DNA from 3 places in the Marinobacter arenosus genome. Region 3 is predicted to be linked to each of the others. Evidence: predicted binding sites of a transcription regulator. Region 3 holds the regulator's gene; each other region holds the start of a gene.
What was found. The regulator sigma-54, encoded in region 3, starts transcription at its own class of promoters, with help from an activator protein. The targets are predictions, from matches to a motif close to ANTGGCATNNANNTTGCTNT.
Positions count from the first base shown of each region.

Region 1: a site for sigma-54 is predicted at 6,783-6,802, ahead of flgA (flagellar basal body P-ring formation chaperone FlgA). Genes of this name have one in related genera too.
Region 2: a site for sigma-54 is predicted at 3,412-3,431, ahead of KXD86_RS12870 (ammonium transporter). Genes of this name have one in related genera too.

Region 1 covers NZ_JAHVAO010000001.1:214,854-224,541, forward strand. Annotated here, with positions in the region: gene KXD86_RS00980 (hypothetical protein) at 1-730, shown strand, start outside; gene KXD86_RS00985 (CBS domain-containing protein) at 727-1,356, opposite strand; gene mnmC (bifunctional tRNA (5-methylaminomethyl-2-thiouridine)(34)-methyltransferase MnmC2/FAD-dependent 5-carboxymethylaminomethyl-2-thiouridine(34) oxidoreductase MnmC1) at 1,429-3,324, opposite strand; gene KXD86_RS00995 (peptidylprolyl isomerase) at 3,338-3,946, opposite strand; gene KXD86_RS01000 (cyclic di-GMP-binding domain-containing protein, MshE-related) at 4,163-4,903, shown strand; gene KXD86_RS01005 (flagellar protein FlgN) at 4,945-5,415, opposite strand; gene flgM (flagellar biosynthesis anti-sigma factor FlgM) at 5,423-5,749, opposite strand; gene flgA (flagellar basal body P-ring formation chaperone FlgA) at 5,945-6,643, opposite strand; gene KXD86_RS01020 (chemotaxis protein CheV) at 6,831-7,760, shown strand; gene KXD86_RS01025 (CheR family methyltransferase) at 7,798-8,625, shown strand; gene KXD86_RS01030 (MFS transporter) at 8,630-9,688, shown strand, end outside.
Region 2 covers NZ_JAHVAO010000001.1:2,820,669-2,830,356, forward strand. Annotated here, with positions in the region: gene KXD86_RS12860 (alpha-E domain-containing protein) at 1-508, opposite strand, end outside; gene KXD86_RS12865 (circularly permuted type 2 ATP-grasp protein) at 502-1,935, opposite strand; gene KXD86_RS12870 (ammonium transporter) at 2,136-3,344, opposite strand; gene KXD86_RS12875 (flagellar motor protein MotB) at 3,564-4,511, opposite strand; gene KXD86_RS12880 (MotA/TolQ/ExbB proton channel family protein) at 4,515-5,291, opposite strand; gene KXD86_RS12885 (YkvA family protein) at 5,359-5,793, opposite strand; gene KXD86_RS12890 (tRNA-uridine aminocarboxypropyltransferase) at 5,890-6,483, opposite strand; gene KXD86_RS12895 (DUF6231 family protein) at 6,492-6,980, opposite strand; gene KXD86_RS12900 (DASH family cryptochrome) at 6,977-8,302, opposite strand; gene KXD86_RS12905 (S-(hydroxymethyl)glutathione dehydrogenase/class III alcohol dehydrogenase) at 8,492-9,604, shown strand; gene KXD86_RS12910 (peptidoglycan -binding protein) at 9,648-9,688, opposite strand, start outside.
Region 3 covers NZ_JAHVAO010000001.1:1,142,495-1,152,182, reverse strand. Annotated here, with positions in the region: gene KXD86_RS05260 (YhdP family phospholipid transporter) at 1-1,924, shown strand, start outside; gene KXD86_RS05255 (carbon-nitrogen hydrolase family protein) at 1,937-2,776, shown strand; gene yjgA (ribosome biogenesis factor YjgA) at 2,796-3,326, opposite strand; gene mgtE (magnesium transporter) at 3,362-4,723, opposite strand; gene KXD86_RS05240 (HPr family phosphocarrier protein) at 4,839-5,108, opposite strand; gene rapZ (RNase adapter RapZ) at 5,116-6,000, opposite strand; gene ptsN (PTS IIA-like nitrogen regulatory protein PtsN) at 6,029-6,499, opposite strand; gene hpf (ribosome hibernation promoting factor) at 6,586-6,894, opposite strand; gene KXD86_RS05220 (RNA polymerase factor sigma-54) at 7,007-8,530, opposite strand; gene lptB (LPS export ABC transporter ATP-binding protein) at 8,689-9,414, opposite strand; gene lptA (lipopolysaccharide transport periplasmic protein LptA) at 9,392-9,688, opposite strand, start outside.

The DNA of each region.
Region 1 (9,688 bases), 930 kb from region 3:
CTGGACGCGACAGATCGGATCCTCCGCCGATGACTCCGTCGCCGGTGGAAGCTCCGTGTCCATCGCCCCGCTGCTATTTGGTTCCGCCGCTGGATCCGTTAATGGTGAATCGGTCATTGGTGGTGTCGATGCGTTCTTCTACAGCGCTTCCGGTTCCGCAAGTACGATAGCCGTAAAGCAGGTTGGAACAGAAGCCGACGAGCCCGTATCTGGCGGTCTTTACGACAATAACCTGCTCTGGTTGGTGGGAACCGGAACCGGGGATTACTCGGTGGAGGAGAACGAGGAGGGGGTTAACACGCTTGCCAGGAGTGCCCTGAACAGTGGATCAGGGTTCGTGTTTGCATACTCGTCTGGCGGGGTGCTGAATCGTGCGTTTTCTGTCAACGATGACGATGACGTGTCTCAGGAGCGATTCGGGGCCATTTCCTTATTCGACGGCGACGTTGTTGTGGGCGGTGCCACCAATGGTGCGTTCGAGGCAGGCGTTACGCCCGTAACCGGAGACCAGGCCATCCTGGCACGGGTTTCACTGACTGAGGCGTCAGATGGCGCTGAGGACACGCCGTTCCGTAACGAGTGGCATTACCAACTGCTGGAAGCAGACTCGGAGATCCTGGCACTGGGCAATTACCGGGATGACGAAATCGCTGCCTTGGCGAGGCGCGGTGGCGATCAGTTATTGCTGGTATTCAGTCCGGAAGGACGGCTGCTGTCCGAGTTGAATTAGACACTGCCTTCGTGGCGACCGGTACTGGCGTAGAGTCGAAGGTAATCGGTGCTGGTGACAATCCCGCAGGGCTTGCCACTGGCATCCACGACGAGCGCCGCGCTGAGCTGGTGAGCAAGCATCAGCCGAGCCAGCTGGTGAGCGTCGGTTTCGGGCGATGCCGTCAGAAATGCCGGTAACTCCACATAGACCATACTCTGGTTCAATCCATCCGCCGGATTTGAGTGCAGCCAGCCCAGTAGCCACCGCAAATCCACCAGGCCCGCTATGTTGTCTTCAGCGGTGATCACCAGATGATGCACGCCATGTTCATCCATGCTGGTCAGGGCATCTGATATGGTTGAGGCCGCTGGCAAAGAGTACAGGGCGGGCGAGCAGATGGCGGACACCGGAAGGTAGGTTCTCTGCGCTTTCGGCTCACCGGCGGCTGCGCCGTATTCCTCCAGAGCTCGATGACGGCCGGAATTGGCGGCCTGTTGGAACTCCGCATCCGTTACTTCGCTGTGGCTCGGGCTGATAGGAGGGCTGTCCTTCAGCTCAGTGACGTCGCCCACCCGGCGGCTCCTGAACGCCTCCGGTAATCGGGTCCCCACCGGGCGCCCGGGTTCACTGACGAAGATTGACATGGCTTGATTCCCCACAATGAAGATAGGTATTACTGTGTTATCGGCCAGCTTCCGAATTTCTTCAATGAACTGTCAACTTGATTCGCCCCCTTGGGCGCGGTGAATGCGGCGGCTTTCCAGCCGGCGCTTGAGCTGCGCGGAGAGGCATTGGGGTTGATCGGAAAGCCGGTCTGCGAGGTATTCGGCCAGCAATGGCGCATAGCTCAGACCTTTGCTCCCCAGACCGGTAAACAGGTACATCCCAGCCACACTGTTGCCCTCACCATCGCATAACTGATCAGCGACAGGCTGATAATCGTGCGTGGTACATCGGAATCCGACCCTTCCCTGAGTTGCCCCGGTTGGAGCGGAGGCACCGGGCTGGCGGGTCAGGATGTCCGGCAGCATGGTCTGCAGTTCTGACAGGTTCTGCTCGTTGCTCGCCTGTGTGGGTTCGGGATTATCGTCCCTGAGATCAAAGGTTGCGCCAGTGACGGCAACCCCCTCATGGACAGGATTCAGGTACCGTGGGCCGCAGATGACAGCCTTCGGGGCCTGTACGCTGCTTTCCTCCAGATGACTGACCTGACCCCGGATGCTTTTGAAACGAAAGCTGCCCGGAAACGGAAGCAGGTCCGGGGACAGGTGGCCCGCACACACCACAACCCGCTCCGCGACAATGTCGGTGCCGGTGGATGAGGAGAGATGCCATTTCCCTGCGGAGAAGTCCAGTTTAGTTACATTGACGTTGAACGCCGTTTGGATGCCGGGATGCTGAATCAGTTGTGTGCACAGCTTTGAGGGCTCAAGCCAGCCGCTCCCGGGAAACCAGAGTCCCCCGGTCTGCGTCGGTACGCCCGTCAACTGGCTGGCGCGCTCCCGATCCACGGGGTAGAGAATCTCCGTCGGGTATTTGTTCCGTGCCAGAAACCGTTGTTGGCGATCCTGTTCCTGTTCGTTCCATGCAAGCTGAAGCAGGCCTGTTGGATGCCAGCAAGACTCCCGGTAGGGCCCGTAACACCGCTGGCTGAACATCAGCGCTGACAGTGCCAGTTCGGTCTGGTCGTTGAATTCCACACCCAGCTTGACGTATGTGGCTCCCTGCCGGTTGCCGGAGGCGCCCGAACCTGCCCCGGGGGACGAGTCCACGAGCGTCACGTTTACACCGCGCTCGGCCAGGTTGCGCGCCAGCAAGCAGCCAGCGATGCCTGCACCAATGATGGCAACTGAGCCCAATGTTGCGGGCTCTTCAGCGTCCTCACCGGTCGGTAGTCTGCCCACCAGCATGTCTCGTTTTCGGCCATATCCCCGGACTTTTTCCATTTGAAATCCGGTTGATGCCAAGGCCCTCCGAATCCTGCCAACGGATGTAAACGTTGCCAGCGTCGTTCCCGGTTTGCTGTGGGCCCGGATGTCGGTCATGGCCTGATCAAGCCACATTTCCGGATTGGTCGAGGGCGCAAAACCATCGAGGAACCAGGCGTCCGCCCGAAAATCGAGCGCCTGCCAGGCATCAAGGATGTCCCCAAAATACAACGTCAGTCGCACCCGTCCGCTGTCGAACAACAAGCGGTGTACGCCCCTGGTCAGAGGAGGGTAATGTTCGACAAGTTGCGAGGCGAGGGGAGAGAGCTCCGGCCAAGACTCAAGGGCTGTGCAGAGATCGTCCCGCGTCAGCGGAAAGCGCTCCACGGAAATGAAATGCAGTGTGGCGGGATGGTCCGGTTCTGTCTCCCGCCAGGCGTGCCAGGCCGCAAGAAAATTGAGGCCAGTCCCGAAACCGGATTCTGCAATGACAAAGCATCCGCCCTCGGGCACGGTGTTGAATCGGTCCGGCAATCCATTGTGTGCCAGAAAAACGTAACGGGTTTCTTCCAGCCCGTTATCGCGGCTGAAATAGACATCACCGAATGTCGCCGATTCCGGGACACCGTCCCGCCAAATCAGCTCTGCTGGCTCTATAGCCGGGGGGAGAAGATCGGAAGTCATGACCTTGCCGGGATTACTCCAGGATTGAGATGCTTTCGATGACCACAGGCTCGGCCGGTACGTCCGCCATGCCTTTTGAGTAACCGGTTTCGACGCCACCGATTGCATCAACGACCCCCATGCCTTCGGTTACCTTGCCGAATACGGCGTAACCGGCACCCCGCACCCCGGCGTCCAAAAAGCCATTATCGACCAGGTTGATGAAAAACTGGGACGTCGCGCTATCGGGTGCGCTGGTCCGGGCCATGGCAATGGTACCCCGGAGGTTCTTGAGGGTTGGGCTGGCCTCATTCGCAATGGGGTCGCGAGTGGGTTTCCGGGTAAGGTCAGCGGTAAACCCCCCGCCCTGGATCATGAAGCCGGGAATGACGCGATGAAAGACCGTGTTGTCGTAGAAGCCGGTTCGGGCATATTCCAGAAAGTTCTCTACCGTTTCTGGCGCGACGTCCGGGCGCAATTGCAGAGTGAGCGGACCTTTGTTGGTGACGATCTTCACTTTGGGGAGCGGTTCGACGTTGTCCTGCGTGGCGCTTTGGGCAAGGGTCTGAAGTGGAAACAGCGCAACGACAGACAGAATCAGGGCAGGGATCACAGATCGGGACGGTTTTACGGAATTTGGCATTGTTACGGTGCTCTCGTGGTTAGCTGCAGAGATGTTTCCTGCAATAATTCAAGGTATCTGCTTTCTGGAGCACGATCTTAGCAGAATGCAGCGTTATTTCGGCGATTGCATGGGCGCGGTCAATGGCAAATAGACTACGCTCAGTGGGTGTCGGTTATAACAACAATCCATACCGGGCCGAGTTGTACGGTTTTCACTATGGAAAAGGAGAATCGAGTGAGAATCCGTCAGGGATTTGAAGAGAAATCGCGGCTTGGTCGGCTACTGATCAACCGTGGGTATTTGTCCGAAGCCCAGCTTGAGGATGGGCTACGTTTGCAGCGGGAAACCGGTCAAAGACTGGGGGAAGTGTTCATCCAGTCTGGCTGGATCACCGAGCGGGAGCTGCATCGGGTTCTCAAGCACCAGTCACGCTACCGCAATGCAGCGGCCCTGGTGACCGTGGTCACCCTGCCACTTCAGCCTTTGGTCAGTTTCGCGGCAAGCGGTAATGCCAGCGCCGCACAGAGCGCTGACGAGGCCGGAGAGCTATACGAACGCGGTACCCTGATGCCCATGCCAGACTCGGAGCTGGACCTTGTCATGGGTCAGGGGGATCCGACGTTGCTGGATCGGATCAAAACAGTTTCCAGGATGGCGGATGCCGCGTCAGAGGAGGGCGGTGGCATTTCTGTCGATGTTATTGAGGGATTGAAGCTCACTGCCAACACCTTTGTTCCCGTGCTGAACTTTCTGGATTCTGACCTGACCATCTCGGGCGTCCATTACCGGGACGGAGAGCAGCGCTATGTCGTCCGGGCGGATGGGGCACTGACAATGGCCTTTCCGGAGCGAATCGAAGAGATACGGATGGATAATATCCGGGTCAGTGGCAGCCGGGGGCCATCGATGGGTAACGTCAGCATCCACGACATCCGCTTTCACGCCGATTCGCAGATGACGATCTACACCCGATAAAAAAACGCCCGGAGATCCGGGCGTTTTTTTCATGGCGCCTATCAGGCGCTGGCAAGGATGGTTCGGCTTGACACCGTTGTATGCTCGCCTTTCTGGCCGTAAAGCTTCTGCTGGCCGGTCGCGCCCCGGAAGATATCGGTCAGGCGTGAAAGGCGTTTCTGCAAGTGGGCCACGACCCGCCCATTGTGCTGATTCAGGGACTGGCACTCGCGCATTTGAGTATCTGCCTGCTTCCAGAGGTCGTACAGCTCCGTGAGTCCGGCGCTGCGTATGAATCCGGAGGGTTCTCCACTGTCTGGCTTGTAGCCCATGGCGACCAGGCAATGAATTTTCTGCCGGGCACGTCCCCGAACCTGTTCCAGAAGCTGGTTTTTCTCTGATGTCAGGCCCTGCAATGCCCGCACATCTGAGGCAGAGAGACAGTCTTTCTCTTTCTTTAAAAGTTCTGCCAATACCCGCAGTTGATCAACATCCTGCGACAGCAGGTCTTTCAGATCATCGATTGTGGCCATGATTCATTCACCCGAAAATGCTTTCATCCATCTCAAGCATTTTCTGGGCCAGCTTCTCAGCATCGATCTTATAGGTTCCGTTTTCCAGCGCTGAACGGATTTCTGCAATCCGGTCATCATCCATCTCGGGATAATCACCCAGCTTCTGCTCAAGCTGCTTCAGGTCTTTGGCCTGGCTGCTGAGACTGACATTGTCGCCACGAGCCCCCTGGGCCTGAGCTTTTGCCGGATCACTGGGGGCCGGCTGTGTGTTCTGGCTGCCGGTGGACTTGTCGGCCGTGGTCCTCTGGGTGTTGACCTGGCCTGGGCCAATTCCATTAAAGTCAACTGACATATCGTTACCTGCTTACCTTGTGGTGTCACGCTGGAGCATGACGTACTCGAGTGTGTATCTATGTAACGGCCTCGCCGAACAGATCTTTAACGAAATTTTTCAGAATTTTATTACGTCTCGTTCATTTTGCGTGCGGCGGTCGGAAGCCGGGTGGCAGCCGTTTGCCGCCTGGCAGATCTTTGCCGTTTCAGGCCATTACATCGGAATTTCGACCCGCCCGGGGGCAACAACATTGGCCCGGATGGTGCGTGCGGTTCTCAGGTTCTCCACCATCACCTGTTCGCCGATGGAGGCGTTGGCGAGGGCTTTGCCCCGGGACGTCACCGAGAACCCACCACTTCTGGCGGTAATCATAACATGGTCGCCGCGCTCGACGGCATCCGGGGCGTCAAGCAAATCGGGCGTCAGTACCGATCCGCTGTTGACGGGACGGCGCACTTCCATGCCGGTTACGTCATCGGCATTACGCATCACGCCGCGACGACTGGCATTAACCACCACCTGCTGTGTCGTGACCATGTCGGCTGTCAATCGTTCGCCTCGCGCGAGGGGGCGGGCTGCGATCAAGGCCGGCCCGTGGATGGAGACGGAGGCGGTGACAAACATCCGCCAGGGTTTGTTGCCATCACAGGCGACCTGAAGGGAGGGGTGCGTACTCTTCCAGGGGTCGCCAGTGAACTTGACGCTGAGGGGCGTATCGCAACGAGCCAACGACAGCCGGTCGTCCACTGTTCCGGCTTCGAAGGTGACCTCATAGCCTTCCTCTGCCTGCTGCTCGGAGAATTCCTCAAGGAAACGGCTCGCGGCCTGTTCGATGTCGTTTGCGGTGGTCTTGGCGTTGGCCCCGCACATGCCGGCCAGGAGCAGGAGGAGGGCGAAAATGGTGATGCGCATATGTGTCACTTTGTCCTATGCTGTCATGAACCGTCCATAACGCCCGGCCTTGACTAAGGATTCGGGGCGGGCAGCCGTTAAACAGACTGATGACGGAAGTAACGACAGAAATTTGTCGTCTTCTTCGTGTAAAAGTAGATCAGCAAAATACATGCCGGTAGTCGTCCGGTGAGACGGGAGAAAGAGGATGGCAGGGGTACTGGATAGTGTGAACCAGCGCACGCAGCTGGTGGGGCAGAACCGCCTTGAGCTGCTGCTGTTCCGTCTGCGGGGGCGGCAGGTCTACGGTATCAACGTGTTCAAAGTGAAGGAAGTGCTTCAGTGCCCGAAGCTGTCTTCCATTCCCAACAGTCGCACGGTTGTTCGGGGCGTTGCCCACATCCGGGGTGAAACCATTCCGATCATCGATTTGAGTATGGCGATTGGTCTTCCGGGGATCCCCCAGGAAAGCCTGCCAACGAGTTTCGTCATCATTACCGAGTACAACCGCAAAACTCAGGGCTTTTTGGTCACCGGGGTTGACCGGATCATGAACATGAACTGGGAAGACATCCTTCCGCCGCCCAAGGGTGCGGGTAAGGACGTTTACCTGACGGCAGTGACCAAAATTGAAGATAAACTTGTAGAAATCATTGATGTAGAGAAGATTCTTGCAGAAGTTTCTCCGCTGAGGGAAGATGTCACAGAGACTGTGCTCAGCAAGAGCTCGGAGCGCGCCCCCGGCCTTCTCCCGATCCTTGTGGTGGATGATTCGGCCGTTGCGCGCCGCCAGATCGAACGCTGTCTGACGGCAATCGGGATGACCGTTGTCACTCGAAACGATGGCAAGCAGGCCCTTGAGTATCTCAAGAAGGTTACGGAAGATGGCTCAAGCGGACGGGATCACCTGGCGCTGGTGATTTCAGATGTTGAAATGCCGGAAATGGACGGGTACACGCTGGTGTCCCGATGCAAGAGCGATCCCGCACTCCGGGATCTGTTCATTATGCTTCATACATCGTTGAGCGGTGTGTTCAACAGGGCGATGGTTGAGAAGGTTGGTGCAGACGACTTCCTGGCCAAGTTCAGTCCGGATGAGTTGGCTGAACGGGTCATGGAGGTCATCGATCAGGCCTGATGTCACCGCAGAGCGAATCACGCAGAACAGAGATCCAATGAAAGCGGAAATAACGCCACAGGAATACGAAGCCTTCAAGACATTCCTGCAGGATGCCTGTGGTATTTTGCTGGGTGAGAATAAACAGTACCTGGTGAAGAGCCGCCTTCGCCGAATTCTGGAAGAGAACGAGCTCGATTCCCTGGGTAAACTCCTAGAGCGTTTGAGGCGCCCGGGCAGGGCGAACCTTCGTGAGACTGTCATCGACGCGATGACAACCAACGAGACTCTGTGGTTCCGGGATAACCACCCCTTCCGGATTCTTCAGGAAAAGCTGCTCCCGGAGTTCGCCGAACGAAAAACCACCCAGCCTCTGCGTGTCTGGTCCGCGGCTTGTTCCACCGGCCAGGAACCCTATTCGGTGGGCATGGTCGTGGAGGAGTTTCGGCGCCAGCGGCCCGGCCGGCTTCGCGATGTGAAGATCACGGCCACCGACATTTCCAAGAGTGTGCTGGAGGTTGCGCGCCGCGGTGAGTACGAGATGATCGCCATTGGCCGGGGACTGTCACCGGAACGCCAACGCCAGTTTTTCACGCCGTCATTGAATGGCGGCTGGCAGATCAAGCCCCAGCTGAGAAGTATGGTGGAGTTCAAGGAGTTAAACCTTCTGGAGCGCTACATGCTTGGCAAGTTTGACATTGTCCTGTGCCGGAACGTATTGATCTACTTTTCGGCCGACCTCAAGAAGGACATCCTGACCCGGATTCACGCCGCCCTGAATCCCGGCGGCTATCTGATTCTCGGCGCGTCCGAATCGCTTAATGGTCTGCCCGACCTGTACGAAATGGTGCAGTGCCACCCGGGCATCATCTACCGGAAAAAATAGCCCTATGCCCCTTAATGTATGGGTTCTGGTTGCGGCCCAGGCGCTGGCCATGTGTACGGCGCCGTTTATTGTATTCATCGGCAGCATTCAGGGGCGGCTGCTCGCGCCGGCTCCCGAATTCGCGACCCTCCCGGTTGGATTGGTTGTGGTGGGAACCGTGCTTGCCATCAAGCCCGCGACCTGGCTGATGGAAAAGGTCGGGCGGAAGCAAGTGATGCTGCTGGGTGCTTTCATGGGCATCCTCGCCGCTGCTCTGGGCGCCGTGTCCAGCTGGCAGGCAAATTTTTCACTCCTCTGCGTCGCGTCTGTCGTTGGTGGTACCGGGCTTGCGGTGGTCCATCAGTACCGGTTTGCTGCGATGGAGTCGGTGCCGGCCGGCATGGCCGGGTCTGCCGCTGCCCGGGTTTTGCTCGGCGGTCTGGTGGCAGCGTGGTTGGGCCCGGAAATCGCGGCCATTGGTAGCGGGACCGAGGAAGCCTATCCGTTCCTGACCAGTTGGGTGGCGCTCGGGGTGGTCCAGGGCTCCGCTTTCCTCATTCTCGGCGCCGGTTACCGGGCGGGAGGGGAACTCGTCCGGGAAACGCCCGCCGGCGGCGGGCGGCCGTTGTCCGAGATTCTCCGCAATCCCCTGGTATGGGCGGCGATCAGCGCCGCCGCGGTGGGCTATGCGGTCATGAGCTTCATCATGACGGCGACGCCGTTGAGTATGACCGAAGTTGCCGGCCACGATCTTGATGACGCCAAACGGGTAATCCAGTTGCATATCATGGCCATGTACCTGCCTTCGCTGATCAGTGGCTGGCTGACCCGGCGGGTCGGAATTCCGCTACTGATGGCAACGGGACTGATTGCGTATCTGGGGTGTGTTGTCCTCGCAGCCAGCGGCATCACCTTTCACCATTACCTTGGCGCGCTGCTCTTGCTTGGGATCGGCTGGAACTTCCTCTTCGTTGGTGGCACGTCTCTGCTTCCGGAGGGCTATCACGATGCCGAGCGTTTCCGGGTGCAGGGCCTCAACGATATGATGGTGTTTGGTTCCCAGGCGACTGCCGCTCTCACGGCC
Region 2 (9,688 bases), 1.7 Mb from region 3:
CGCGTTCGAGGAACGTGCCCAGGCGCAGGAAGTGGAAGGCATCGTTGCGCAGCAGCGTGCCGTAGGCCGCACCCCGGAACATGTGGGAACGTTCCCGGACCCAGTCGAATACCGTGCTGGCATTGGATTCGCTGACGCCACGCTGGCGCAGCTCCTTCATTTCGAACCAGGCCTGGTTGATGCTTTCCCAGACGTCTGCGGACAGGTTGCCGCGGACGTGCAGTGCGTTGTCACGGGCACTGCGAATCATGGTGTACACGCTGGCGGGGTGGCGATCATCCAGCACCAGGAAATCGATCAGGTTCTGGGGTGTGATTTCGTTGTAGTACTCAAAGAACATCTCCCGGGTGCCCGATACCAGCAGGGGGACCGAGAGCTGTTCGACCCGGTCTTCCGGTACGTCGATCAGGGCCATGGTCAGGCTGACGTCGAGCAGACGGGCCTGGCTTTCGGCCCGTTCCAGGTAACGGGCCATCCAGAACAGGCTGGAGGCGGCGCGGCTCAGCATAGGTCATCCTCCAGTACCCAGGTGTCTTTGGTGCCGCCGCCCTGGGACGAGTTCACCACCAGTGAGCCCTTCTTGAGGGCGACGCGGGTCAGTCCGCCGGGCACCATCTGGATTTTCTTGCCCGACAGTACGAACGGGCGAAGGTCCAGGTGTCGGGGCGCGATGCCCTCGTCGACAAAGGTCGGGCAGGTGGACAGGCTCAGGGTGGGCTGGGCGATGTAATCCTGGGGCCGGGCCTTGAGCAGGTCGCGGAACGTGGCAAGTTCCTTTTTGCTGGCCTTTGGACCGATCAGCATGCCGTAACCACCGGCCCCCTGGGCTTCCTTGACCACCAGCTCCGGCAGGTGGTCGAGTACGTACTGGAGATCCTTCTTCTTGCGGCACTGCCAGGTGGGCACGTTCTTCAGGATCGGTTCCTCGTCCAGGTAGAAGCGAATCATGTCGGGCACGTAGGGGTAGATGGATTTGTCGTCCCCGACGCCGGTGCCCATGGCATTGGTCAGCACCACGTTGCCGGTGCGGTAGGCGGAGTAAAGTCCGGGCACGCCCAGCATGGAGTCGGGATTGCCCGCGAGTGGGTCGAGGAAGTCGTCGTCGATGCGGCGGTAAATGACATCGACCTGCTGGGGCCCGACCGTGGTCTTCATGTACACCTTGTTCTGGTGCACGAACAGGTCGGCGCCTTCCACCAGTTCCACCCCCATTTGCCGGGCGAGGAAGGCGTGTTCGAAATAGGCGCTGTTGAATCGGCCGGGCGTCAGGACCACCACGGTCGGGTTGGGGTTCAGAGAGGCTGCCCGCAGCGTCTCACCCAGCAGATTGGGGTAGTGCTCAACGGGCGCCACCGGTGAGTGGGCGAAAAGCTCCGGGAACAGACGCATCATCATGCGGCGATTTTCGAGCATGTAGGACACGCCGCTGGGGCAGCGCAGGTTGTCCTCGAGGACGTAGAAGTCGCCGTCGTTATTACGAATCAGGTCAATCCCGGCGATGTGGCAATACAGGTTGCGCGGCAGCTTCAGCGCCTGCATGCCGGGCTGGTATTGCGGGTTGGCAAAAACCTGTTCGGCGCTGATCACGCCGGCTTTCACAATGTCGTAGTCGTGGTAGATATCGAACAGGAAGCGGTTCAGGGCCTGCACCCGCTGGCGCAGACCGCTCTGCAATTTGTGCCAGTCGCTGGCAGAGATCACCCGGGGAATGAGATCGAAAGGTATCAGCCGGTCGGCGCCCTGGTCCTCACCGTAAACGTTGAAGGTGATGCCCAGGCGCTGGAACAGCACATCCGCTTCCCGACGTTTTTCAGCAATCAGGGTTTCATCCGAGTTGATCAACCACTGCTCCAGCATTCGGCAGTGTGGTCTTACTTTGTTGTCCTGGTCGAACAGTTCGTCAAACAATCCTTGGTCCGGTGTCTGAATCAGCATGATTCCGTACATCTCCTGGGGCGGTGCCGGCGCGTATGGCACACGGTAAGGTAATCGGCAGCAAAAGGTGGGCCAGTCGTTGTCGTTTTTGGAAAACTGCCTTGAATTAAAGAAAGGAGAAGACCGGGCGTCTGTCAATTCGGGGGGGATAGAAGGACAACAGGCGGCCAGATGGCCGCCTGTTGTTGGAGAGGGGGAGCTTACTCGACGGCCGTCGCGCCAATGCGGTGAATGCTGACGTCCGCGCCGTTGAACTCCTCTTCCTCGGTCAGGCGCAGCCCCGAGATGGCGCCGATCACGCCGTATACGATGAGGCCGCCGACAAAGGCGATGGCCACGCCGGCAACGGAGCCGATGATCTGGGACATCAGGCTGACGCCGCCCAGGCCGCCGAGACTTTCCTGGCCGAAGATGCCGCAGGCAATGGCGCCCCAGACACCACAGACACCGTGCAGGGGCCAGACACCCAGTACGTCGTCCAGACGCTCAATTTTGTCCTGGGCCCATTCGAACAGGTAGACGAAGATGGCGCCGGCAATACCACCGGTTATTAACGCACCAACCGGGTGCATCAGGTCGGAACCTGCACACACAGCAACCAGGCCGGCCAGCGGTCCGTTGTGGATGAAGCCCGGGTCCTTCCGACCCAGCAGCATGGAGACCAGGATACCGCCGACCATGGCCATCAGGCTGTTCACGGCCACCAGGCCGCTGATGCCGTCCAGGGTCTGGGCGGACATGACGTTAAAACCGAACCAGCCCACGGTCAGGATCCAGGCACCCAGCGCCAGGAATGGGATGTTGGAAGGAGCAAACGCCACTACCCGACCGTTGCGGTAGCGACCGTTACGGGCACCGAGCAGGAGAACCGCGGCCAGGGCAATCCAGCCACCGACGGCGTGCACTACAACCGAGCCGGCAAAGTCGTGGAAGGATGCACCAAACTGGCTCTCAAGCCAGCCCTGGAAACCGTAATTACCGTTCCAGATCAGGCCCTCAAAGAAGGGGTAGATGAACGCGACGATCAGGCCGGATGCAATCAGCATCGGATAGAACCTGGCGCGCTCGGCGATGCCGCCGGAGACAATGGCCGGTATGGCCGCGGCGAAGGTCATCAGGAAGAAGAATTTGACCAGTTCATAGCCGTTACCGGCGGTCAGTTCGGCGGCACCGGACATGAAGTGGCTGCCGTAGGCAACGTAGTAGCCGATGAAGAAATACATGACGGCGGAGACGCCGAAGTCGGTCATGATCTTGACCAGGGCATTGACCTGGTTCTTGTGCCGCACGGTGCCCACTTCGAGGAAGGCAAAGCCGGCGTGCATGGCCAGTACCATGATGGCACCGATGAGAATGAACAGCGTGTTGGCGCTCTCGGTCAGGGTATGTACTGCACTCGTGATGTCCACGGGTTTTTCGCTCCTGATGGTGTGTTTCAGCCTCTGTCGGGCTTTGTGTGCATTGTGGGTGTGCACATAAGCAAGAGATGTTCCAAAACAATGCAAAATTAGAAGTGGTAGTCAGTTGTGAGTGCTTGGCTGGCGTTCTGGTGCGGGAAATGAATCGAAATAGCACCATTACAGTGCATAAATGGAAAGTATGCACCGTATTGGTCGGTGTTGGTGGGGTTACCAGGTGATGCTGTCGCCGGTGACCGGGCCAGACTGATCGTTATTGGTCTCTTTGGTCGCGGATTCGAAATCAATCACCGACTCTGAGGTAAGGGCCTCCGATTCGATCAGCTGTCTCAGCTCGATTTCCTGTTCCTGCAAGGGCCCGGACAGATCGATGATGATCTCGACGCGGCGATTCCTGGCCCGGTTTTCCACGGAGGAGTTTGGTACCCGGGGTTCTGTGTCGGCGAGTCCCTTGACGGCCAGTCGCGTCGGGTCGACGTCCTCGGTGGCCAGTAAGGCATTGGCAACGGCGGCGGCCCTGGCGGCTGACAGATCCCAGTTACTGTAAAAACGCGAGGTGCGGATGGGCACGTCGTCGGTGTGCCCTTCTACCGTCAGTTCCCCGGGGATGCCGGCAAGTACGTCCGCCATCTCCAGAAGGAGCCCCTCGAAATCATACGTGAGGTCCGCGGAACCGGAGGGGAATGACCCTTTTTCCTCGACCCGGATGACGATCCGGCGCTGGTCCTGGTCAACGTTGATGCGACCATCTCGGATGGCGTTCTCCAGTACCGACTTGATGCGGTCGGTGTTTTCATCCATCTCTTCCTGCATGGCGGCCTCAACGGCCTGCTCGATGGGGCTTTTGAGGGTCTGTAACTCTGGCCGTTCTTCGGTGGTGGTCTGTCGGACCTCATTGACCACCGTGGGTTCCGGCGGCGCCGGTGAAAACCTGTCGAAGATGGGGCTGGTCCCCTGGGGAATCTCCAGGGTCGGGACGTCCCGTTGCACGCCAAAGGCTTTGGACAGCTCTCCCGCGATCTGCTTGAACTTCTGGGCGTCGATTTCCGAGAACGACAGTAGAAGCACGAAGAAACACATAAGCAGGGACATCAGGTCGGCAAATGTCACCACCCAGGCGGGAATTCCCGGCTTTTCCTCTTCCGGTAACTCGTCCATGGCCTACCCGTTCGCGGTTTCTGGCTCACCGACCTTGCTGCGTTCCTTCGGTGGCAGGTAACTGGACAGCAGTTGCTCGATCACACGCGGGTTGGTCCCCTCCTGAATGGCGACCAGGGCGTCAATGTACAGGGACTGCATGCGGGCCTCTTCAGTCATCCTCAGGGACAGCTTGTCAGCGATGGGTGAGGCCACCATGGTTGCGAGCATGGCGCCATAGAGGGTGGTCAGCAGGGCAACGGCCATGGCCGGGCCGATGGATTTCGGGTCTTCCATATTGGACAGCATCTGAACCAGACCGATCAGTGTGCCGATCATGCCCATGGCCGGGCCGACATCCGCCAGGGCTGTAAACACCTTGGCGCCGGAGCGGTTGTGGTCCAGGGTCATCAGTCGCTCCTTGGTGAGCAACTGCTTGATGGTGTCACCGTTCTGGCCATCCACCAGCATCTGGACGCCCTGGGCCAGAAACGGCGAGCCGACCTCCCGGTCTTCCAGGCCCAGCACACCTTCCTTCCGGGCCACCTGTGCCACCTCCACCAGCTCGTCGATGGCAGCGCGGGTTTCCGGCAGTTTGAACTTGAAGGCCCGGGCGGCCGCACTGAACGCCCCCAGGAACTGGGCAAAGCTGAATTTGGCCAACACCACCAGCAAGCTGCCCCCGAGCACGATGAGCAGTGACGGGCCGTTCACGAACACATCCGGGGATACCCCGAGGATAACCGCAGAGGCAATAAGCACGATGGCGCCGACGAGGCCGATGAGGGTGGCGAAATCCACGTTTACTCCAGGGGCTAATACGCGATGGAAGATCGAAGCGAGAGGCTACCGTTGGTTTATTGTCCAATCAATTTGATTGTGTAAATCCGGGATCTGGTTCCTGCTGTTGGTTTTCCTGTTGTTCCTTCCACGCCGCGTAGCGGTGCAGGTCCGATTCGACCAGTTTCAGACACAGGGCGACGACACCGGCGTCGTCAAGGAAACCAAAGCCAAAGATCAGGTCGGGAATGACATCAAGCGGGTTGAGCACGTACAGCAGGGCGCCGGCGACTGCGGCGATGGTCTTCCAGGGGACACTGCGGTAGTTGCCGTACCAGTAGTCCCGGATCATCGAGAACATCAGTTTGATGTCGGCACTGAAGCGCTTGAGCCGGCCACTGCCTTTCACCTTTTCCTCGATGGCTCGCTGGCGTTCGAGCACCGTTTCCAGGTCGGCACGATGCACCTTGGCGGATTCGGCGTTCAGTTGTTCCTCGGCGTTCTTCTGGCTGAACAGGGCCATAAACGGGTGTCCTATACGCTTGCGGGGTGTCAGGTCTGTCAGGTCGTATGATCGCTCAAGCCTGCGTGTATTGCCAACCGCTCAGGATTCCCGGTGCTACCGGTAGCGTTCCCGAAGTGGTGCCGGGATCTGGGCCAGTTGTCGGGCCACCAGCGCCGCCATGGCGGCGTGGATGGGTCCGGTGTCGAGGCCGGGTTCCAGGTGCTGGAGGAGGTGGCCGGCGGCCTCGGCGGTTGCCAGGTGATGGTCCCCCGGAGCCTTGCGGATAACGTAACGGGAGGGCGGCGGTGCGGCAAAGTGATACCTCGGCAGCTCGCCGATCCGCCGGTTCAGGTGCAGGAGTTTGGCCGCCTTGCGCCAGGTGCCGTCCAGTAAAACCCAGTGATGGATGCCTTGCAGGTCGGCCTCTTCGAGGGCCTGGCTGTCTGCCCCTGGGAACAGTACCGCGGTCCCGGCCAGGGGGAAGTTGTCACCCAATCCGGCCTGGCGAAATTCTGCCGGGGTTTCCCCGACAAAGACCTGGAGCCTTGTCAGGCACTGCTCCAGGATTCTCAGGGTTCCCTTGCTCCGGCCCACTTCCGAGGGGTGCTGCAAGACGGTCAACGGGGTCTGGTTCGGCACGGCGCTGCAGTGGTCACAGACGCAGATGTTGGGGTGCAGGTGGCAGCGGCGGCATAGGTGTCTGGGCACGCGTTGGCTTACCACCAGGCCTTGCCCCACATTTCCGGGTTGGCCCAGTTGTCCGGATTGTTCCAGGCTCGCTTGTGGTTATAGGTGTCCAGATTGTAGGTATACAGGGTGAGCGTGCCGTGGTCGCCCTGCACTTCGGCATGGCGCCGGAAACCCAGGCCAATGAAATCGGTAAATGCCCAGTCCGGGGTATCGCCCACCAGCACCGCAATCTGGTGAGTGCCATAATTGCGCAGCTGGCCCAGAAGAAGGGCGCCCTCGTCGTGAGGCAGGTGTTCCAGGGTATCGGAGATCAGGGCCAGGTCCTGCACGGTGTCCAGTGGCAAGGCGGCATTGGGATCGGTGGTGTCGAGGCTGCGGACCCGGGCATCGCCCTTGTGCTGCTGCCAAATGGCGGCCACTTCGTGGGCAATGCTGCCGCAACACAGAAGTGTGTCCGGCTGGGTCGAGTCGATGATGCGCGCGAGTATTTCCCGGGGGCTGCCAGTCGTCGTCATAAAATGGGCCAGTCCGCTGCGTCCACTGTGTGTAATCCCACGGGCTGGTCGGCGTGTCCACCCCAGCGGTCCACAAAGGTGCCGAGGGGGTCGTACTGTTTCGCCTGTTTCTCCAGGTTGAACTGTCTCAGTCCGCGGGGATCAGCCCCTACGCCAGCCAGGTACTGCCAGTTGCCGTAGTTGCTGGCTACATCATAGTCGATCAGCTGCTGCTCGAACCATGCCGCGCCATAGCGCCAGTCCAGTTCCAGCTCGTTGATGAAACAGCTGGCGACCAGTTGCCGGGCCCGGTTGCTCATGTAGCCGGTCTCCCGCAGCTGATTCATCGCGGCGTTCACCAGCGGGTATTCGGTGTTGCCCTGGCACCAGGCCATGAACCGGTGTCCGTAAAAGGTGGCCGGTCGGCGCTTACGCTGAACGCCGTCGCGGCGAAACAGGTTGGCGCCGTGCTTCAGGGCGTACCAATAGAAATACTCCCGCCACAGCAGTTCAAACCAGAGCCAGTAGGTCGATTCGTTCTTTATATGACTGCGTTCGTACTCGGCAATGGTCTCGGCGACCTCCCGGACCGACAGCGTCCCGTTGGCCAGCCAGGGCGAAAACTTGGAGGACGCGTCCCAGGTGTCGAGGGCATTGCGGGTTTCCTTGTAATGGTCGATGCCATGCCTGACGAACAGGAACTGCCGAAGTTGCGCCAGTCCGGCCTCCTCGCCGCCAATAAACTGGAGTGGATGCTGGGGCTTGGCAATTGGCGGGCATTCGCCCCGGTTATCGTCAGCAAACCCCGGCGGGGGTGGCAGTGCGGTCAGGGTCCGAATCCGCAAACGTTCTGTACAGCGCTCCCCGGCTTTTTCCACCTGCTTGCGGAACTGGGAAAAGGTATCAGGGAGCTCGGGCAACGCCATGGGCAGCGAGCCCTCGGTGAACAGGCTCAGGGTTTCAAACTGCTGGAAGAGGGTGTCGGGCAGTTGTTCCTTGAGAGACTGCCACTGGCCAGCTTCCTGGGTGCCAGGTTGCCGGGAGCGCACGACCCGGGCAATGCCGTGGGCGCGCACCAGCTGAGGGATGACCGTCTCCGGTATTCCATAGGCGATGTGCAGGCGTTGGCCGAGCGGGCGCAGGCTGCGCTCCAACGCCATCAGGCTCTGCCACAGAAAGCGCCAACGGTGTTCACCCATGGCCCGGCTCTGCAGCCGTCCGGGCGAAAACCAGCGGGGATCCACCACATAGACACACAGCAGCATATCCGATCGGGAAGCCGCGAGCAGGGTCGCGTTGTCGTGTAACCGGAGATCCCGGGTGAACCAGTAGAGAGTGTGCAAGGCGTTGCGTTCCTTTTCAGTCAGCCAATGCTGAGGTGTACGTGCTTCTTCCCGCAAGAGATTATTGCCAGAGACCTACCAGACAACATACCAAAACCGATCTGGCGAATCCGCCGGGCAGGTGCTTGACTAGTGTGATCACGCGTTTCGTTTCCAATGATCAGAGCCGTTTTCAAGAGGAGTCTTCCCATGATTAAATCCCGCGCTGCGGTGGCTTTCGAGGCCAACAAACCGCTCGAAATTGTCGAAGTCGATGTGGCGCCGCCGCAGAAAGGCGAGGTTCTGGTGCGCATCGTCGCGACCGGTGTCTGTCACACCGATGCCTATACCCTGTCCGGCGCCGATCCCGAAGGCCTGTTTCCGACCATCCTCGGTCACGAGGGTGGTGGCATCGTTGAAGCGGTGGGCGAGGGGGTAACCGGCCTCGACGTGGGTGACCACGTCATCCCCCTTTACACCGCCGAGTGCGGCACGTGCAAATTCTGCACGTCCGGCAAAACCAACCTGTGTGGCGCGGTACGGGCGACCCAGGGCAAGGGTGTTATGCCCGACGGCACTTCCCGGTTTTCGTACAAGGGCCAGCCGCTGTATCACTACATGGGCTGCTCCACCTTCTCTGAGTATACCGTGCTGCCGGAAATCTCCCTGGCCAAAATCCCCAAGGAAGCCCCGCTGGATAAGGTCTGCCTGCTCGGTTGTGGTGTCACCACCGGCATCGGTGCGGTGTTGAATACTGCCAAGGTGGAGGAAGGTGCGACGGTGGCTATCTTCGGTCTCGGAGGCATTGGTCTGGCGGCCATCATCGGCGCCAGGATGGCCAGGGCGGGTCGCATCATCGGTGTCGACATCAATCCCGGCAAGTTTGACATCGCCAGACAGCTGGGCGCCACCGATGTGGTCAACCCCAACGATTACGACAAGCCAATCCAGGACGTCATCATTGAGATGACCGATGGCGGTGCCGACTACACCTTCGAGTGTGTGGGTAACGTCAAACTGATGCGGGCCGCCCTGGAGGCCTGTCACAAGGGCTGGGGTGAATCCACCATCATCGGCGTGGCCGGTGCCGGCGAGGAGATCAGCACCCGACCGTTCCAGCTGGTCACCGGCCGGGTGTGGCGCGGGTCCGCGTTTGGCGGCGTGAAAGGCCGTACCGAGCTGCCGTCCTACGTGGAAAAAGCCGAGAAGGGGGAGATCCCGCTGGATGTGTTCATCACCCACGAGATGAAGCTGGAAGACATCAACAAGGCGTTTGATCTGATGCACGAGGGGAAGAGCATTCGCTCGGTCATTCATTTCTGAGCCAGGGCCGCTGCAGGCGGGGGGCTCCCCGCCTGCAGCGCGCCTAGCGGTCGGTCAGCTTGAGTTCGATGCGCCGGTTTTTCT
Region 3 (9,688 bases):
TGAGCGTTGGCCGGAGATCTCGGGGGCACGTGGTCGGGTAGTGGTCAATAACCTGGAAACCACAGTAACCCTTGAGCAGGGGCGGACCGGAGGTCTGACGCTCTCACCCAGCACGGTCAGCGTTATGCCGGAAGCGGGTGACACCGTGGTTCGGGTCGACGCCTCAGCGGAGGTGCCTGGCGACGCTGTGGGCTTCTGGTTGAGCAACAGTCCGCTGGGAGACATGGCGGGCTCCGAGGCTGCATCGCTTGAATTCGGTGGTTCCTACCAACTGAACCTCGGCCTGGACGTACCCCTCGCAGGTAGTCGGGATGTGCTGGTTGAGGCGAGCATCCTGGCCAGCGACGCGTCTGTGGCGTACTCGCCTGCGGGCCTTTCGTGGGAGGGGCTTAGTGGGGAGCTGACTTACCACTCTGTTGATGGTTTTTCAGGGGGACCTCTGACGGCGAGCTTCTTCGGTAATCCTGTGGCCATCCGCTTGGCCCGGAGTGTGTCCGGCGAGGCCCTGTCAGTTCGCCAGTCTGGCCAGCTTTCCATGGCGGACGTACTTTCGGCGACGGGCCTTGCTCCCGATACCACGCTTGGGCTCAGCGGTGTCCTGAGTTATTCCGCCGCCCTCGATGTTGGAGCCGACGCCACGTCCGTGATTAATGTCCGTTCGGACCTTCAGGGCGTCGCCGTAGATTGGCCTGACCCGCTGGCCAAGGGGGCTGAGGAAGCCGCGCCATTGCTGGCAACCATCGACCCGCGAGCGGCAGAGGGCATCCGAATAGCCGGCGATTGGGAGAACCGCGCGTCTTTCGAGCTGTTGTGGACGGACATAGGCCTGGATATGGACATTGGCCACCTTTATCTCGGCGCCCACACCCTTAGGGACATTCACATCGAGACGCTGGACCTTGGCGATCGCTGGGTGGTTAGTACGCGGTCGGAGCGCGCGGTGGGTCGTATGGTCGTTCCTGACGATGGTACGGCCGTTACGGCCGATTTCGAGGTCGTGAGGTTGGTTCGCGACGACGAGGCCCGGGAAGAGGCGCCTGAGCTGCTGTCCATCGAAGAGCAGATCGAGGCGTTTCGCTCACTGGATATGGGCGACTGGCCCGATGTGAACATCACCATTTCCGATCTTCAGTTGAACCGGGAATCCATGGGGCGCTGGGCATTCCAGCTTCGCCCGGAGCCTTACCGGTTGAATGTCGAGGGAATTGAGGGGCGGCTTAACTCGCTCACGCTGCTTGGGGACATGACCTGGAGCATCATTGATGACCGCGAGGTAAGCCGATTCGCCGGTACGGTGACCGGCGGCGCGCTGGCAGATCTGAACGAGCTCCTGGGGGCCGACATTCCGCTCACCAACAAGGCCACCAACATCGAGCTGGATCTGGACTGGCCAGGTCGGCCGGATGAAATCTCGTTTGCCGACATGAGCGGGTCGGTCAGCCTCCGGCTGGATGAAGGCATGATTCTGGAGCAGAACAACACCGCCCAGCTGTTCCGGGTGTTTAATCTCTTAAACGCCGATACCCTGTGGCGCCGTCTCAAGCTGGACTTTTCCGATCTTTATGAGCGGGGGGTCGCCTTTGATGCGATCTCAGGCAAGGCGCAGCTCATAGACGGACTCATCACCATGGATCCGGAACTTCAGGTGGTCGGGCCCTCTGGTGCGTTCAAGCTGAGTGGCTCGACCGACATCGCCAAGGAGACACTCGACATGCGCCTTGTGGTGGTTCTGCCGCTGACCCAGAATTTGCCTTTGGCCGCGCTACTGATGGGAGCGGGCGCGCCGATCGGCGGCGCTTTATTTGTCCTCGACAAGATTCTGGGCGATCCTTTGAGCAAGCTGACCAGCGCGTCCTACGGTGTAACCGGCACCTGGGACGACCCACAGGTAGATCTCCAGCGGGTATTCGATACCGGCGAATAGCAGGAGCCTTATATGACCAACACTGTTTCTGCCCGGGTTGCCGCCATCCAGATGGTGAGTACCCAGGATATAGAGGCCAACCTCAATGAAGCGCGCCGATTGCTTGCCGAGGCGGCCAGCAAAGGCGCTTCGGTGGCGGTGTTGCCAGAAAACTTTGCGGTTCTGGCGACCCATCAGATGGTGGATTGCGGGCGCGTCGAGGCCAGTGACCAATCGGTCATCCGAGCCTTTCTGGCGGAGCAGGCAAAAAACCTGGGGCTGTGGATTGTGGGCGGTTCTCTTCCCCTTGCCGCGCGGCCCGATGGTTCCAGCATAGAAAGCCATGTTAGGGCTACGTGCCTGGTTTTCGACGCGCAGGGGCGGGAAGTGGCCCGGTACGACAAAATCCACCTGTTCGATGCCGTGGTGGATGACGCTCACGGGCAATATCGGGAATCCGACACCTTTGAGCCCGGCGAGCGGGTAGTGACCGTTGACACCCCAGCTGGCAAGCTCGGCCTGGCCATCTGCTATGACCTTCGGTTTCCGGAGCTTTTCCGTGCTCTGAGGGAGCAGGGCGCTGAGTGGGTATGTCTGCCGAGTGCATTCACCTGGCAAACCGGGGATGCCCACTGGCATGCCCTTATCCGTGCCAGGGCCATAGAGAACCAGGTGTGGGTGGTTGCACCAGGCCAGGGTGGCCAGAACAGTGAACGGCGGCGCACCTATGGCCATTCCCTGATCTGCGATCCGTGGGGGAAGGTGGTGACCGAGCTGGCTGAAGGGCCGGGGGTGGTGGCCGCTGAACTGGATTTAGAGCAGCTCAAACAGTTGCGCAAGCGCATGCCCGTCTGGGAACACCGCCGGCTATAGGGCCGGCGGCAGCTGAGGATCAGTGGGTCGATTCGGCGTCGTCAATGCATTCACGCAGGTAGCGGAAGAGCTTGCGGGACTGGCCCGTGTTTTTCTGCTTCTCGACATCTTTCCGCGCGTTTCGTGCCAGATTGCGCAGGTGTTGCATATCGGCGGTCGGGCAATAGCTGAAGAATTCTCCCACCACGGAGTCCCCCTCGGCGATCATCCGGTCGCGCCAACGTTCGGCAAGGTGATGGCGCCGGGTGTGCTCCTCGCTGCCGGCATCGAAGGCATCAATAGCCCGCTTCAGGGCGTCCGGATCGTCTTCCTGACGAATGATTTTGCCAACGTATTGCAGGTGCCGGCGCTTGGCCTCGTTTTGTCGAATGCGGCGAGATTCCTCGATAGCGGCCCGCAGGGTGTCGCTGATCGGTAAGGTGTCGAGCTGGTCATTGCTCAGGTCGAGCATGCGTTTGCCGATGTCCTGCAGCGCATGCATCTCCCGCTTGAGCTGGGATTTGCTCTTGCCAAATTCTTCCTCGTCGTCGTACTGATCATGCTGACTCATGGTGAATCCGTTGCTAGTCGGTCATTGGTCATCGATTACGCGTAAAACACGGTGGCAAGGCCGAGAAAGGCCATGAAGCCGACCACATCGGTAACCGTGGTAAGTATCACGCTCCCTGCCAGCGCGGGATCGATATTTCTGGATTTCAGGAACAGGGGCAGAACGGTGCCCACAAGGGCTGCGGCCACCAGGTTGATGACGAGAGCCGCGGCAATCACCGCTCCGATGAGCAGATCCTGGAACCACGCCGCCGCGGCGGTGGCAACAACCAGGGCCCAGAACAGCCCGTTCAGGGCGCCCGACAGAAACTCCCGGTTCAGCAGCCAGCCGACGTTGGCGCCGCTGATCTGGCCTACCGCCATGCCTCGAATCACCAGTGTGAGTGTCTGGCTGCCGGCAATGCCGCCCATGCTGGCAACAATGGGCATGAGGACGGCCAGAGCCACCACTTTGGTGATGGTTTCCTCAAACAGGCCAATGACCGCCGAGGCGATGAACGCCGTGATCAGATTGATGCCGAGCCATACCGCCCGCCGCCGGGTGGTTTTCCAGACCGGGGCGAAGGTATCCTCATCCTCATCGAGACCGGCCATGCTCATCAGCGAGTGGTCGGCATCTTCACGGATAACATCGACCACGTCATCGATGGTGATGCGGCCCAGCAGTCTGCCATCCTCGTTCACCACCGGGGCCGAGATCAGGTCGTAGCGTTCGAACAGCGTCGCGACCTTGGTATCCGAAAGGGATACCGGGATGGGTTCGATGTCTGTGTCCATGACTTCCCGCACGGTGGACGCGGGATTGGATACCAACATCTTGGTGATCGGCAGCATGCCGATGAACTCGTCGCGACGGCTGACTACGATCAGGCTGTCGGTCATCGGGGGCAGGTTGCGGTGTCTGCGCAGGTAGCGCAACACAACGTCGATACTGATGTCCGGGCGCACCGTAATGGTGTCCGTGTTCATCAGGCCGCCGGCGGTGTCCTCGGGGTAGGAGAGTACCTCTTCGACACGCTGGCGATCCTGCTCATCCATGGTGTCCAGGACTTCCTGGATCACCGTGTCCGGTAATTGCTGGAGCAGGTCGGCGAGATCGTCCGACTCGAAATCTTCGATGATATCCGCCAGTTCCTGGGCATTCAGCTGGCTCAGGAAGTAGCCACGGATATCGTCACTCAGGTACTGGAGGACTTCCCCTTCCAGTTGTTTGTCCACCAGGTTCCAGAGCAGGGCGCGCTGGCGGGGCGGAGACGATTCAAGCAGGTGGGCGATATCACTGGGGCTCAGGCCGCCATTCAGGATGCGGGCAACCTGCTTCAGGGCACCACTGTCCAGGGCCTCGCTCAGGGAGCGAAGACGTTGGCGGGCCTGGCTTTTCTCCAGAATATCGGTCATGGATCACCCACAGTCAGAAAACGCCTGTATTATAGCGGAGTTAGGAGTCAGACGTGAGAGAGAGTTGTAGGTGAATTCCACAGAACGCGACGGCACCCCTCCGGGCACCAAATCCTTACTCGCCCTCGCCGAAATAGTCGTTGATTAACGCCGTCAGGGCGTCAATGGCGGCTTCCTCATCCGGACCGTCGGCGATCAGTTCGACATCGGTACCCTGGCTGGCGGCAAGCATCATCACCTGCATGATGTTTTTTGCGTCCACGTCCCGGCCTTTGCCGCTGATTCTCACGCTGCTGTCGAACTCAGAGGCGGTCGCCACCAGTTTTGCGGTTGCCCGGGCATGAAGCCCAAGCTTGTTGATGATGGTAATGGGACGACGAATCATGGCGCGTTCAGATCTCTCCCCGGGCCTGCAGATGAGGTAGCTCGGTGTGACGAACCTGAACGTTGCTGTAGGTTTCCCGGAAATGTTTGCACAGTTGTTCGCTCACGTACACTGAGCGATGCTGACCGCCGGTACAGCCAATCGAAATGGTCATGTAGCTGCGATTGCTGTCGGCGAAGGATGGCAGCCAGGTTTCCAGGAAGCTGGTCAGGTCGCTGATCATTTTACCCGTGGCCGGTTCCTTCTCGAGAAAATCAATCACCGGTTGATCGGTACCAACGAATTTCCGCAGGCTGTTATCCCAATAGGGGTTGGGCAGACAGCGCACGTCGAACACATAATCTGAATCGAGAGGGACGCCGTGTTTGAATCCGAACGACTGGAACAGAAGGGCGAGTTCCTGATCCTTGCGGCCGACAACACGTTGCTTGACCATGTCTCTGAGTTCGTACATGGACATGCCCGTCGTGTTCACGTAGAGGTCGGACAGCTTGGACAGTGGCTCCAGAAGCTTCTTTTCGTTGCTGATCGCTTCGCGCAGTGAAGTCCGGTCGTCGCTCAGCGGGTGTTTTCTCCGGGTGGCATGAAAGCGTTGCAGCAGAGACTGTTCGTCAGCATCCAGGAAGATGATTTCGACGGTAACGCCGGTTTCCTGCAGTTGATGGTAAATCACCTCGAAGTTGGCGAGCTCCCCGGACAGGTTGCGGGCATCAATACTGACGGCCATTTTGTGGAGCCGCCCGGGCGATTCCTGTGCGGCCGCTTCTCGGGTCAGAGGAAACAGCAGTCCGATGGGTAGATTATCGATGCAGTAGTAACCGAGATCTTCGAGCACATGAAGCGCCGTACTCTTGCCGGAACCGGATCGGCCACTCACGATGATCAGTTTCATGGGAACGCTGTCTCCACTCTCTGGGATGTCACTCGGACGCCGTCGTCATTCGCTTGTACAGAGCGGCGGCGTCATCGCACTGCCGAAGTCCATCGCAGAACGCCCGCTCGTTGAACTTCTCCGCCAGCTGACTGAGCAGTTCCAGGTGCTCGCTGGTGGCCTCTTTGGGCACCACAAGGGCAAACACCAGATCCACGGGCTGGTTATCAATGGCGTCGAAATCGATGCTTTCCTCAAGGGTTAGCAGAACGCCCACCACATGATCGAGTCCCTCCAGCCGGCAGTGGGGTATGGCAATACCCTGGCCGATACCGGTGCTGCCAAGCCGCTCCCGGGACACCAGGTTGTTGAAGATCTGGGTCTCACTGAGCGAATCGTCGTGCCGGTGGATCTGATCGGCAATGAATTCCAGCACCCGCTTCTTGCTTGATGCCGGTACCCGGCACAGGGTCAGCTCCGGTGCAAGGATGTTGTCTATGGTCAGGGATGTGTCGCTCATGAATCGACTGCAATTCCGTTAAAAAAAGGCTGCGGCAGGTTCTCCATGCCGCAGCGCGATGAGATGACATGCTTGAAAACGGGCGGTTAACGAGAGCCGTTTCCGTGCATCCGGTCTACGTTCTTTTCCTTGTGCTTGAGGATCTGTCGGTCCAGTTTGTCGATCAGCCCGTCGATCGCTGCGTACATATCCTCGTTTTCAGCCTTTGCGTGAATATCACCACCAACCACGTGCAACGTTGCTTCCGCCATCTGACGCACCTTTTCCACCTGCAGGGTAACCTGGCAGTTACTTATGTGGTCAAAGTGGCGCTCAAGTTTCTCGAATTTTTCTGAGACGTAATCCTTCAGTGCGGGAGTCAGTTCTACGTGATGGCCTGAAATGTTGAGTTGCATAGGCGTCTCCTGTTGTCATCATGCCGGTCCCCAAAAGGCCGGGCTGAGGGCTGGCGCACACTGCGCCGGCAAAGTTTGGCTCAGGGGGAGCGCTGTTCTTGCCAGTGCTCTCCTAAACCAGTCTTTTTCGCTCGTTAGAGGGTGGAATATGCATCGCTTCCCGGTACTTGGCGACGGTTCGACGGGCCACCTTGATGCCCTGTTCCCCTAGCATGGCTGCAATTTTACTGTCACTCAACGGCTTTTTCGGCGTCTCGGCCGCGATCAGCTTCTTGATCATTGCACGGATGGCTGTTGATGAACATTCCCCGCCTTCATCGGTACTTACGTGGCTGGAGAAAAAGTACTTGAGCTCGAATATTCCCCGTGGCGTGTGCATGTACTTCTGCGTGGTAACCCGGGAAATCGTCGATTCGTGCATTTCTACCGCCTGCGCTATGTCTGAAAGGATCAGCGGTTTCATGGCTTCTTCGCCCTGATCCAGAAAGCCTTGCTGGTGCTCGACGATGCGCGTCGCCACTTTCAACAGGGTTTCGTTGCGGCTTTGCAGGCTCTTGATAAACCATTTGGCTTCCTGGAGTTGATCCCGGAGGTAGGTGTTATCGGCGCTGCTGTCGGCTCGCCTTATAAGAGAAGCATAGCTCGCATTGACGCGGATGCGTGGTGCAATTTCAGGATTTAGCTCGACCCGCCATCTGCCGCTGTGTTTGCGGACGATGACATCGGGGATCACGTAATCGGGTTCGGCGCGATCAATCACATCCCCCGGCCGCGGATTCAGCCCGGTAATCAGGGCCAGGACTTCCCGGAGCTGGTCTTCCTTGAGTCGGCTGCGACGCAGTAACTGGGCGTAGTCACGGTTGCCGAGCAGATTGATGTAGTGGGTGATAACGAGCCGGGCCTGGGCCAGCCAGGGTGTCGCCGGCGGCAGCTGGTTCAGCTGGATAAGCAGGCATTCCTGCAGGTCCCGGGCAAACACTCCGGGTGGGTCGAAATGCTGAAGCCGGTGCAGAACGGCCTCCACTTCGTCCAGTTCAAGCGGGTCTTCCTCGGTTTCATCCAACAGGCCGGCGTGGATTTCGTCCAGCGGACTGGTCAGGTAGCCCCGTTCGTCGACTGCATCCATCAGGGCGTGGGCAATGGCCTGGTCGCGCTCGCTCAGCGGGGTCAGGTTCAGCTGCCACTCAAGGTGGTCCTGCAGCGTTTCACTCGGCGAGTTACGGGTTTCGAAGTCGTGATCGTTTTCGTCGTCGTTGCGGGCGGCGGGGGCAGGGGCGGACTGATAGATGTCGTCCCAAGCGGTATCGACGGGAAGATCGTCGGGAATGTTGTCGGGAATCTCGTTTTCAGAGGCCCAGTCCGGACCATTCTCCGACTCATCCCAGTCTGTACTGGTCTCCGAGCCTGAATCCGCCGCCGTGTCCGCGGCTTGTTCTTCGTGGCTGGTGTCTTCGCTGGACGCGGCTTCGGCCTGGTCGTCGTCCTCAGAGGTTTCCAGCATCGGATTGGATTCCAGGGCTTGCTGGATTTCCTGCTGCAGATCAAGGGTGGATAGCTGTAGTAGCCGGATCGCCTGTTGCAGCTGGGGCGTCATGGTCAGGCTTTGACCCAGCTTTAACTGTAAAGAGGCTTTCATAACCATGGTTCAGGATCCGTCACTCATCAGGCTCTGCTTTACCGTTAGTTCAAAAAAATTGTTGCGTGCCGGTTACTTGCCTCTGTCTGAAAACAGCCTAGCAAGTTCTTTGCCGAGTTTACTTGCTCGGGTTCTTCAACACAATCAGACAGCGTTGTTCACAGTCGGAATTCATTACCGAGGTAAACCTCTTTGACTTGCTGGTTCGCGAGAATCGCTTCCGAGTTGCCGGATGCAATGATGTGGCCCCCCGACACAATGTACGCCGTTTCACAGATGTCCAGGGTCTCCCGCACATTGTGATCAGTGATCAGTACGCCGATGCCCTTATCCCGAAGGTGACGGATGATGTGCTTGATATCGCTCACCGAGATGGGATCAACGCCGGCAAAGGGTTCGTCCAGCAAAATAAAGGCCGGCTCCATGGCCAGGGCCCGGGCAATTTCGACACGCCGGCGTTCCCCGCCAGAGAGCGCCATTCCCATGCTGTCGCGGATGTGGCTAATGTGGAATTCCTCGAGCAGCTCCTCCAGTCTCCTGTCCCGGTCGGCCCGACTCAGGCCTTTGCGGGTTTCGAGGATTGCCATCAGGTTGTCGCGAACCGTCAGTTTGCGGAACACCGAGGCTTCCTGTGGCAGGTAGCCGATCCCCTTTCGGGCGCGCCCGTGCATGGGCAGTGGCGTGACGTCCTGGCTATCGATGGTGATGCGGCCGCGATCAGCCGGCACCAGCCCAACGATCATGTAGAAACAGGTGGTCTTGCCGGCACCGTTGGGGCCCAGAAGCCCGACGATCTCGCCGCTGCGGATCTCCAGGGAGACATCCAGAACCACTTTTTTGTGCTTGTAGCTTTTCGCCAGGTTACTGGCTCTCAGAACTGCCATCGGATCCCTGTGTGCTGCTGGTACTGCGTGGCTGAATGATCATCTCGACACGGCCACCGCCGGTTTCGGTCTTGGTGCCGCCTTCGGCGGTTACCACCCGACGGACGGTATCATAATGAATGACATCACCTCGGAACAGGTTTCCATTCTGCTCAATGATTGCTTCCCGTTCAAAAGTCAGTCGGTTCTCGTCGGCACTCCAGGTGATGTTCAGAGCCCTGGCATCGGTTTCGCCTTCGCCGTTGCGGGTGGGTTGCTGGTATCGGGCGGGCTG